Sporosarcina pasteurii: one gene and its partner. The protein of the gene in region 2 binds, or shares a complex with, the protein of the main gene of each other region. Links are inferred from orthologs where the notes say so. Each region holds a gene or a part of one and is shown on either strand. Other genes may lie near its edges. The genes, in order: secY and secG.

What was found.
Region 1: the proteins of secG (region 2) and secY are in contact, whole or in part, in a crystal structure (PDB 5AWW), measured with the Thermus thermophilus proteins. The link is inferred for Sporosarcina pasteurii from one-to-one orthologs. Residues at the interface, in WP_223903268.1 of Thermus thermophilus: Tyr5, Ile9, Tyr12, Leu13, Ala16, Leu19, Val20, Val23, Leu24, Gln26, Glu27, Pro28, Gln30, Gly31, Ala32, Asp34, Leu35, Met36, Gly37, Gly38, Ser39, Ala40, Asp41, Leu42, Phe43, Ala45, Arg46, Val48, Tyr53, Thr56; in WP_096411648.1 of Thermus thermophilus: Leu14, Gln16, Arg17, Phe20, Ile34, Pro35, Pro37, Ile72, Arg108, Arg109, Asn112, Gln113, Arg116, Ile117, Ile120, Pro145, Gly146, Trp147, Phe152, Phe155, Val156, Val159, Thr160, Val162, Ala163, Gly164, Ala166, Leu167, Trp170, Glu173.

What each region holds. Positions count from the first base shown.
Region 1 is NZ_CP160452.1:3,105,647-3,108,714, reverse strand. Bases 1-2,901 are described here. They hold secY (preprotein translocase subunit SecY), read left to right. Parts: upstream 1-755; coding sequence 756-2,048; downstream 2,049-2,901. Other genes in these bases: AB1H92_RS15100 (adenylate kinase), read left to right, coding at 2,086-2,739; rplO (50S ribosomal protein L15), read left to right, coding at 316-756; rpmD (50S ribosomal protein L30), read left to right, coding at 100-282; rpsE (30S ribosomal protein S5), read left to right, coding at 1-86. UniProt on the Bacillus subtilis protein: The central subunit of the protein translocation channel SecYEG. Consists of two halves formed by TMs 1-5 and 6-10.
Region 2 is NZ_CP160452.1:2,646,096-2,653,288, reverse strand. What follows is about bases 1,862-4,515. They hold secG (preprotein translocase subunit SecG), read left to right. Parts: upstream 1,862-2,901; coding sequence 2,902-3,129; downstream 3,130-4,515. Other genes in these bases: rnr (ribonuclease R), read left to right, coding at 4,206-4,515; AB1H92_RS12705 (carboxylesterase), read left to right, coding at 3,329-4,075; eno (phosphopyruvate hydratase), read left to right, coding at 1,862-2,587. Outside these bases: gpmI (2,3-bisphosphoglycerate-independent phosphoglycerate mutase), read left to right, coding at 1-1,278; more of eno, read left to right, coding at 1,292-1,861; more of rnr, read left to right, coding at 4,516-6,545; SsrA-binding protein SmpB, read left to right, coding at 6,596-7,063. UniProt on the Bacillus subtilis protein: Involved in protein export. Participates in an early event of protein translocation.

The DNA of each region.
Region 1 (3,068 bases), 460 kb from region 2 along the record:
CAACAATCCAAGGACTTGAGAACTTGAAGCGTGCGGAAGATGTAGCGAACTTACGTGGAAAAACTGTAGAAGAACTGCTAGGTTAAGGGGGGAAAGACGATGGCTAAAAAACTTGAAATCACCCTTACGAAAAGCGTGATTGGTTCAAAACCAGCACAACGTAAAACAATCGAAGCTCTAGGACTTAAGAAAATTAATCAAACAGTTGCACACGAAGACAACGTCGCAATTCGTGGCATGATTAATAGAGTGTCTCACTTAGTCACAGTAAACGAACTATAATTCCTATTTTGTATATAAGGAGGTGCCAATGAAATGAAATTACACGAAATGAAACCAGCTGTTGGTGCACGTAAATCCCGTAAACGTATCGGTCGTGGAATCGGATCTGGCTACGGAAAAACTTCCGGTAAAGGTCATAAAGGACAAAACGCCCGTTCAGGCGGTGGTGTACGTCTTGGATTCGAAGGTGGACAAACACCACTTTTCCAACGACTTCCTAAACGTGGCTTTACTAACGTAAATCGTAAAGATTATGCTGTTGTGAACCTTGACAAGCTAAACCTATTCGATGAAGGCACGGAAGTAACACCTGAATTGCTGCTTGAATTAGGAGTTGTAAGTAAAGCGAAATCAGGAATTAAAATTCTTGGTAACGGTAAACTTGAAAAGAAACTTACAGTAAGAGCTCATAAATTCTCTGCTACTGCTAAAGAAGCAATCGAACAAGCAGGCGGGCAAACAGAGGTGATTTAATGTTTCAGACAATCTCTAACTTTATGCGCGTTAAAGATATTAGAAATAAAATCCTCTTTACATTGCTCGTTTTAATTGCTTTTAGACTTGGTGCATTTATACCTGTACCAGGTGTAGATGCAACTGCATTGCAACAAACTGACCATAGTTTAATTGGCTTTTTGAACGTCTTTGGTGGTGGTGCACTTGCGAACTTCTCCATTTTAGCAATGGGAATTATGCCTTATATTACTGCATCCATCATCATGCAATTATTGCAGATGGATGTTGTACCTAAGTTTGCTGAATGGGCAAAACAAGGTGATGTGGGTAGACGTAAACTGGCACAGTTCACGAGATATTTCACGATCATCCTTGCGTTTATTCAAGCAACGGCAATGTCATTTGGTTTTAACCGAATGTATGGTGGTATGCTAATAAAAGACGAAAGTATCGCAACCTATGCTGTTATTGCGATTGTATTAACGGCAGGTACTGCATTCTTGTTATGGCTTGGGGAAAAAATCACTGAAAAGGGTGTTGGAAATGGTATTTCCATCATCATTTTTGCTGGGATTGTTGCAGGAATTCCAACTGCAGTTAACCAATACTATGCAACGCAAATTCAAGATGCAGGAGATGCATTATTCATTAAGTTAGGTATTACAGTATTATTGCTTCTCGTCATTGTTGCAGTGACAGTGGGCGTGATATACGTTCAAGAAGCATTGCGTAAAATACCAGTTCAGTATGCAAAACGCGCTACAGGTCGTGGTCAGATGACTGCAGGCCAGCAGACGCATATGCCTTTAAAACTAAACGCAGCTGGTGTTATCCCTGTAATCTTTGCTGCGGCATTTTTCATCACGCCGCAATCATTGGCAACGTTTTTCGGAGAAAATAAAGTTACAGCGACGATTATTAACGTATTCGATTATACAAACCCGGTGGGTATGGTGATCTATCTCGCATTAATTATCGCATTCACTTATTTCTATGCTTTCATTCAGGTCAACCCTGAGAATGCAGCGGAAAACCTAAAGAAACAAGGTGCCTATATTCCAGGTATTCGTCCTGGGCAAGATACTCAGGATTACTTAACGAGCACTTTGTATAGACTGACCTTCGTTGGGGCAATTTTCCTAGCGCTGGTGGCAGTAATGCCAATATTCTTTATTAACTTGGCGAATCTTCCACAGTCATTACAAATTGGAGGAACGAGCTTGCTCATCGTTGTTGGTGTTGCACTTGAATCGATGAAGCAACTTGAATCACAACTTGTAAAACGACACTACAAAGGTTTTATGAAATAAACTTCTTGATTGAAGCGAAGTGTGGAGGCTAATCCGTATGAATATCATTTTAATGGGTTTGCCTGGAGCTGGTAAAGGTACACAGGCAGACAGTATTGTTGAAAAGTACGATATCCCTCATATTTCCACAGGCGATATGTTTCGTGCTGCTATCTCTGAAGGTACAGAACTCGGTTTAAAAGCAAAATCGTATATGGATCAAGGTGCATTAGTACCTGACGAAGTAACGATTGGTATTGTTCGCGAGCGTTTAAGCAAACCTGACTGTGAAAAAGGATTCCTGTTAGATGGTTTCCCCCGCACAGTCCCGCAGGCAGAAGCGCTTGATGAATTACTAGCAGCTATGAATCGAAAAGTTGAGCATGTTATTAATATCCAAGTGGATCCAGATGAACTTGTTAAACGTTTAACAGGTCGTCGGATTTGTAAAGTATGCGGAACGTCATACCATCTACAATTCAACCCACCGAAAAATGAAGGGGTTTGTGATAAAGATGGTAGCGAACTTTATCAGCGTGAGGATGACAATCCAGAAACTGTAAAGAATCGTTTAGACGTAAATATGACACAAACAGCCCCACTTTTAGATTTCTATGAAACAAAAAGTGTGCTGTCAAATATTAATGGTCAACAAGACATTCAAAACGTTTTCAAAGATCTGGACGTTATCCTTCAAGGGAACGCTCAGTAAACCTTTCCGGGCGCATGCAATCATGGCTAACTGATGAATTCAGGAACCATGAAGCAGCATGTGAATGCTAGACGGAAAGGGCATTTCACACAAAGAGCTGCAAAAGCATATGATGCCCGGCATAAGAACTGCTGGAGTTCTGCGAGACGAATTGGTTCTGAAATTCCTACATTTAGTAGGAGAAAGAACTGTCATAACGTAACTTAGGAGCTCGTTTACGGCACTCTGGACGGGGTCGTGTTCCATTCCGGTGCGATTAAATTCCCGTAACTGGGAATATTGACCTCCGGGAAACAAATATGGCAGACGTCTTTCGAACATCACTCTTG
Region 2 (7,193 bases):
ATTAATAAGTCAATCCGAGAAGGGGATTTTTTTGAAAATGAAACGCTGCTTCAGGCAGTCGATCATGTGAAAAAGAATGATTCAGCACTCCATGTAATGGGGCTGCTTTCGGATGGCGGGGTACATAGTCATTATGAGCACCTCTTTGCGTTGCTTCAGCTTGCCAATCGGAAAGGGTTAGAAAAAGTTTACGTTCATGCATTTTTAGATGGACGAGACGTAAGCCCGCAATCTGCATTGGATTATATTGAACAAACTGAAGAAGTAATCGAAGAAGTCGGGATTGGAAAAATTGCTTCTGTAACAGGACGTTATTATGCGATGGATCGCGATAAGCGTTGGGAACGAGTTGAAAAAACGTACCGGACGCTTGTAGATGGCGCAGCAGAAACAGCTCAATCTCCATCTGAAGGGGTACTCGCATCTTATGAAAAAAATGTTCACGATGAGTTTGTAGAACCATTTGTCATTGAAGAGTCAGGAGAACCAGTTGCGACAATTGAAGACGGGGATGCGGTTGTATTTTACAATTTCCGACCTGACCGTGCGATCCAACTATCTCGTGCTTTCACAGATGAGAATTTCAAGGAGTTTGTCACAACGAAATTTGAAAACCTCAAATTTGTTTCGTTCACACATTATAGTGATGATGTCGTTTCAGATGTTGTGTTCGGCACAAAAGATTTAAAGGAAACGTTAGGTGAAGTCATTTCAGCAAATGGCCTAACACAGTTGCGAATTGCTGAAACTGAAAAATATCCTCACGTGACATTTTTCATGAGTGGCGGCCGGGAAAATGAATTTGAAGGGGAAGAGCGAATTTTAATCGATTCCCCAAAAGTGGCAACGTATGATTTGAAGCCTGAGATGAGTGCTTATGAAGTCACTGATGCGTTAATTCGCAAAATTGAAGGTGATTCGATTGACGCGATTATCTTAAATTTTGCGAATCCGGATATGGTCGGGCATAGTGGGATGTTGGCGCCGACAATTAGAGCGGTTGAGACAGTAGATGAATGTTTAGGGAAAATCATTGATGCTTTGGAGGAAAAAGGTGGAACTGCGATTATTACGGCGGACCACGGGAATGCTGATGAAGTGATTAATACAGACGGTGCACCGATGACAGCCCATACAACCAATCCTGTACCTGTTATTATTACAGAAAAAGACTTATCATTACGTACAGACGGTATATTGGCGGACCTTGCACCGACAATGTTGGAATTGTTAGGATTAAATCAACCGGAAAAAATGACTGGAAAACCATTATTCTAAAGGAGAGATTTTCATGCCAATTATTACAAACGTTCAAGCGAGAGAAATTCTTGATTCACGAGGAAATCCAACAGTAGAAGTTGAAGTGTTAACAATGAGTGGCGCTTTCGGACGCGCAATGGTTCCTTCTGGCGCATCAACAGGTGAATACGAAGCAGTTGAACTACGCGATGGCGATCAAGATCGTTACCTTGGTAAAGGTGTTTTGAAAGCAGTAGAGAATGTTAATGAAGATATTGCGGACGAGCTAGAAGAAACTTATTCAGTCCTGGACCAAGCAACAATTGACAAAGCGTTAATCGACTTAGACGGAACGCCAAACAAAGGAAATCTGGGTGCGAACGCAATTCTTGGCGTATCTATGGCTGTTGCACATGCAGCTGCAGATTACTTAGACATGCCTTTGTATCAATATCTAGGCGGCGTTAATGCTAAACAGCTTCCTGTTCCGATGATGAACATCTTAAACGGTGGCGAGCATGCGGATAACAACGTTGACATTCAAGAGTTTATGATCATGCCTGTAGGCGTTGAATCGTTCCGTGAAGCACTTCGCGTTGGCGCAGAAATCTTCCATAGTCTAAGAGATGTTTTACAAAGCAAAGGTTTAAATACAGCTGTCGGTGATGAAGGTGGATTTGCACCAAACTTAGCTTCAAGTGAAGAAGCGCTTGACACGATTATTGAAGCAGTTGAAAAAGCAGGCTACAAACCAGGCGAAGAAATTCTTCTTGCATTGGACGTTGCAGCTTCAGAACTTTACAACAATGAAAAAGGCGTTTACGATCTTCCAGGCGAAGGTGTTGAAAGAACATCTGCTGAAATGGTTGATTGGTATGAAGCGCTTTGCGATAAATACCCAATCATTTCGATTGAAGATGGATTCGACGAAAATGACTGGGATGGTTTCAAATTGCTCACAGAGCGTATTGGAGACCGTGTACAACTCGTTGGAGACGACCTATTCGTGACAAACACTGAAAAATTAGCGCGCGGAATTGAAGAAGGAAACAGTAACTCCATTCTAATCAAGGTGAACCAGATTGGTACTCTTACAGAAACGTTTGACGCAATCGAAATGGCGAAAAGAGCTGGTTACACAGCAGTGATTTCCCACCGTTCAGGTGAAACGGAAGATACAACAATCGCTGATATCGCTGTTGCAACAAATGCTGGTCAAATCAAAACAGGTGCACCATCCCGTTCAGACCGTGTTGCAAAGTACAACCAATTGCTTCGCATCGAAGACCAATTGTACGAAACAGCACAATACTACGGCGCGCAAACTTTTTATAACTTAAAGAAATAATATTTAGAAGAAAACCCGCCACTTGGCGGGTTTTTTGCTGGTCAGCGTTAAATGTACGTTCTTCACTGGAATATGTCCGAGCAAATCAACATTATGTCCGAGCAAATCAACATTATGTCCGCGCAACCTCACATGATGTCTGCCAAATCATCGGTAAACATATGGAACGGCGGCACTCAACGCTAACGCCGACCGAAAAAACGGGAGGAAATGACCAGTTACAGATAGAGCCAATTAAATTTACAGTTGTAACATTTTCATCTATTTGGTAAAATGTATGGAGTTGTGGAGTTTCTATCAGGAGGTGGAACAGGATGCACGTATTGCTAATGACTTTACTAGTAATTGTAGCATTATCATTAATTGTAGTTGTATTATTACAATCTGGATCAAGTGCAGGTCTTTCGGGAGCCATTTCTGGTGGAGCCGAGCAGCTTTTTGGGAAGCAAAAAGCACGCGGGCTTGACTTAGTTCTCCAACGGGTGACAATCATTCTTTCGGTCTTATTTTTTGTCCTCGCTATTTTAGTTGTTAAATTTTAATGAATTCAATATGACGATATAACTTTTATAAATAATAATCGCCTGACATTCCGATTACGAATGCTCAGGCTTTTTTAGTGCTTTGAAGCCTTATACTACAATAGATTAAGCAATGAATGCTACACTAATGTATAGATGGGAAATTATAGATGTATTGCAAAGTAAAACTAAAAAGAAATACGCGGAGGTTTATTTAAAAATGAGAATTGCACAACCGAAACCTTTCTTTTTTGAACAAGGTCCACGTGCTGTATTATTGTTACATGGATTTACAGGGACGTCTGCGGATGTACGTATGCTTGGGCGTTTCTTGGAGAAAAAAGGGTATACATCACTTGCTCCTCATTATAAGGGACATGGTGTACCGCCTGAGGAATTAATTCAAACAGGACCCGAAGAATGGTGGGAAGATGTTCTAGCTGGCTATCAACAACTAAAAGACGCGGGTTATGATGAAATCGCAGTAGCTGGATTATCACTCGGCGGTGTTTTTTCTTTAAAATTAGGTTATAACCTTCCATTAAAGGGAATTGTAACAATGTGTGCCCCAATGTCCATGAGAACGACTGACCTAATGTATGAAGGAGTTCTTCAATACGCCGGTGAATATAAGAAGTACGAAGGAAAAAGCAAAGAAGTAATCGAGGAAGAAGTAGAAAAATTACGTGGTCAAACGATGCCGTCACTGAAGGACTTACGTGAATTAATTTACGAAGTACGTGAACATGTTGACCATATTTACACACCAACTTTTGTGACACAAGGTTCTTTAGATAAAGTTATTGAACCAGATTCCGCGAATGTGATTTATGAAGATATACAAGCGGATGATAAAACATTAAAATGGTATGAGGAGTCAGGTCATGTCATAACACTTGGACCAGAAAAAGAACAGCTGCATGAAGATATTTATCAATTCTTAGAGTCACTAGATTGGCATGTGTGAATGAAAGTTTAAATGCCTATACTGTACATAGTCATGAAAGTGATAAAAAGAGAATAAAAGGCTAAACTAAGTTGAAATGGTTGGTTGAATTAAACAAGATTACATCGAGTAATCAATACGAATGGGAGGGATGTCTTTGGATACGTTCGCTCAAGAACTACAAGACAAAATTTTAGAGATGATGAAAGAAGAATCATATAAGCCGATGACGGTGCAAGAGATTCAAGACATGCTAGAAATCGAACAAGCAGCTGAATTTAAAGAACTGGTGAAAATGCTCGTTCACTTAGAACAGGGCGGGTATTTAATCCGCTCGAGAACAAATCGTTACGGCGTTCCTGAGCGCATGAACCATGTGCGTGGAAAGTTTATTGGGCATGCAAAAGGGTTTGGATTTGTGGCACCAGAAGCAGAAGGAATGGACGACATTTTCATACCGCCGCATGAAGTAAATGGGGCGATGAATGGAGATATCGTACTTGTCCGTGTATCAGGCGGCAGTTCAGGTGAAAGAAGAGAAGGAACGATTACGCGAATCGCAGAGAGGAAAACGACTCAAATTATCGGGACTTATCAAGATAATCGCGGATTTGGATTTGTGATTCCAGATGATAAAAAGCTGCCGATGGATATTTTTATTGCAAAAGGTGATTCACTTGGTGCGGTAGAAGGTCATAAAGTTATTGTTGAAATTACTGGTTGGCCTGGAGATACAAAATCCGCAACGGGCATGGTAACGAAAATATTAGGCCATAAAAACGACCCAGGCATTGATATTTTATCGATTATTTATAAACATGGAATCACCATCGAATTTCCAGATGAAGTGATTAACCATGCGAAAAGTGTGCCGAACGAAGTACGTGAAGAAGATATCGGAAAACGTCGTGACTTACGTAATGAAATGGCGATTACAATTGACGGGGCAGATGCGAAAGATTTAGATGATGCGATTGCCGTTGTGAACCATAACAATGGAACCTATACGTTGTATGTCCATATCTCTGATGTGAGTTATTATGTGACGGAACACTCCCCGATGGATGAAGAGGCGTTTGACAGAGGCACCAGTGTTTATTTAACAGACCGTGTGATTCCGATGTTGCCGCATGCGTTATCCAATGGCATTTGTTCATTGAATCCTGGCGTTGATCGTTTGACACTGACTTGTCAAATGACGATTGATCAAAACGGAAAAGTGATTGAACACGAAATTTATGAAAGCGTCATTAATTCCAAAGAAAGAATGACGTATACAGATGTGTACCAAATTATTGAAGAAAAAGATGAGGAACTTATTAAGAAATATGAACATATCGTTCCGATGTTAAATGATATGGCGGATCTCGCTGCTATATTGCGTAATAAACGAATGGAACGCGGTGCTATCGATTTTGATTTTAAAGAATCAAAAGTGCTCGTAGATGAAGAAGGTTGGCCGACAGATGTTGTTGTACTTGAAAGAACAGTATCTGAACGGTTAATAGAAGAGTTTATGCTTGCGGCAAACGAAACGATTGCAGAGCATTTCCACTGGATGGAAGTTCCGTTTCTTTATCGAATTCACGAAGATCCGAAAGCGGAAAAACTGCAAAAGTTCTTCGAGTTTTTAACGAATTTCGGGATTGTCGTCAAAGGTGCTGGAAATGAAGTGCATCCGAGAGCATTGCAAGAAATTGTTGAATCTATTGAAGGCTTGCCGGAAGAGGCGGTCATTTCTACAATGTTATTACGGTCCATGCAACAGGCGAAATATTTTGAGGAAAGCCTTGGACACTTTGGTTTATCGACTGAGTATTATACGCATTTTACAGCGCCAATTCGACGTTATCCGGATTTGATCGTTCATCGTTTAATTCGCACGTATTTGCTTGAAAAGGACGTTTCGCACACAACGATAGAACACTGGAATGCAAATCTGACGGAAATTGCGGAACATACGTCAGAACGTGAACGTCGTGCAGTTGACGCGGAACGTGATACGACCGCACTGAAACAAGCACAATATATGGTTGATAAAATTGGTGAGGAATTTGAAGGAATCGTTTCCTCAGTCACGAATTTCGGTATATTTGTTGAGCTTGAAAATACGATTGAAGGGCTTGTCCACGTCAGTTATATGACGGATGATTATTACCGTTTTGACGACAGGCAAATGATCATGATTGGTGAGCATACAGGGAAGCAATTCCGACTTGGCGATGAAGTAACCATTCGTGTTGTTGCGGTTAAACCTGAAGAATCCGCAATTGATTTTGAACTTGTTGGAATGAAACCGAATATGCATCGCACGAGAAGAGAAGCGCCTAAAGTGATTCATACGAAACGAGGTTCAAATCAAGGCGGAAGACAGCAAGGCAAATCGTCGAATGCCAATAATGAGCGAAAGTCTAAGCGAGGCAATCAAAAGAAAAAGTTTTATGAAGGTATTGCCAAAAAATCAAAAAGAAGTCCAAGAAAAAGAAGATAATGCCGGGGACATTTATTTTGTCCCTTGGCTGTAGTAGGGGGAAACATAATATGGGAAAAGGAAAAGGAAAAATTCTTGCAAGAAATCGAAGAGCAAACTTTGATTATGCCATTGAAGACACGATAGAGGCGGGAATTGTCCTGCAAGGCACAGAAATTAAATCGATCCGTGCAGGGAAGGTCCAATTGAAAGAATCATTCGTTCAAATTAGAAATAACGAAGCGTGGATTTTAAATATGCATATTAGTCCTTATGATCAAGGGAACCGTTTTAACCATGACCCGATTAGATCGCGAAAACTTCTTTTGCATAGACGACAAATTAATCAGTTAATCGGAAAAACAAAACAACAAGGATATACGATTGTTCCGATTCAATTGCATTTAAAAGACGGCTTCGCAAAAGTATTAATCGGCGTTGGTAAAGGTAAAAAGCATCACGATAGACGTGAAGATCTAAAGCGTAAAGAAGCGAAGCGGGACATGGCGCGTGCGTTAAAAGACAGACAGCAGTATTGATTTTTTACTGAGATTATAGTATACTATTTCTTGTAGCAGTAGTTCGGAACCTTTTATAGGTACTCCTAACTTCCCATTATACGGGGACGTTACGGATTCGACAGGGGTAGTCTGAGCTTAAGTTGCGCGT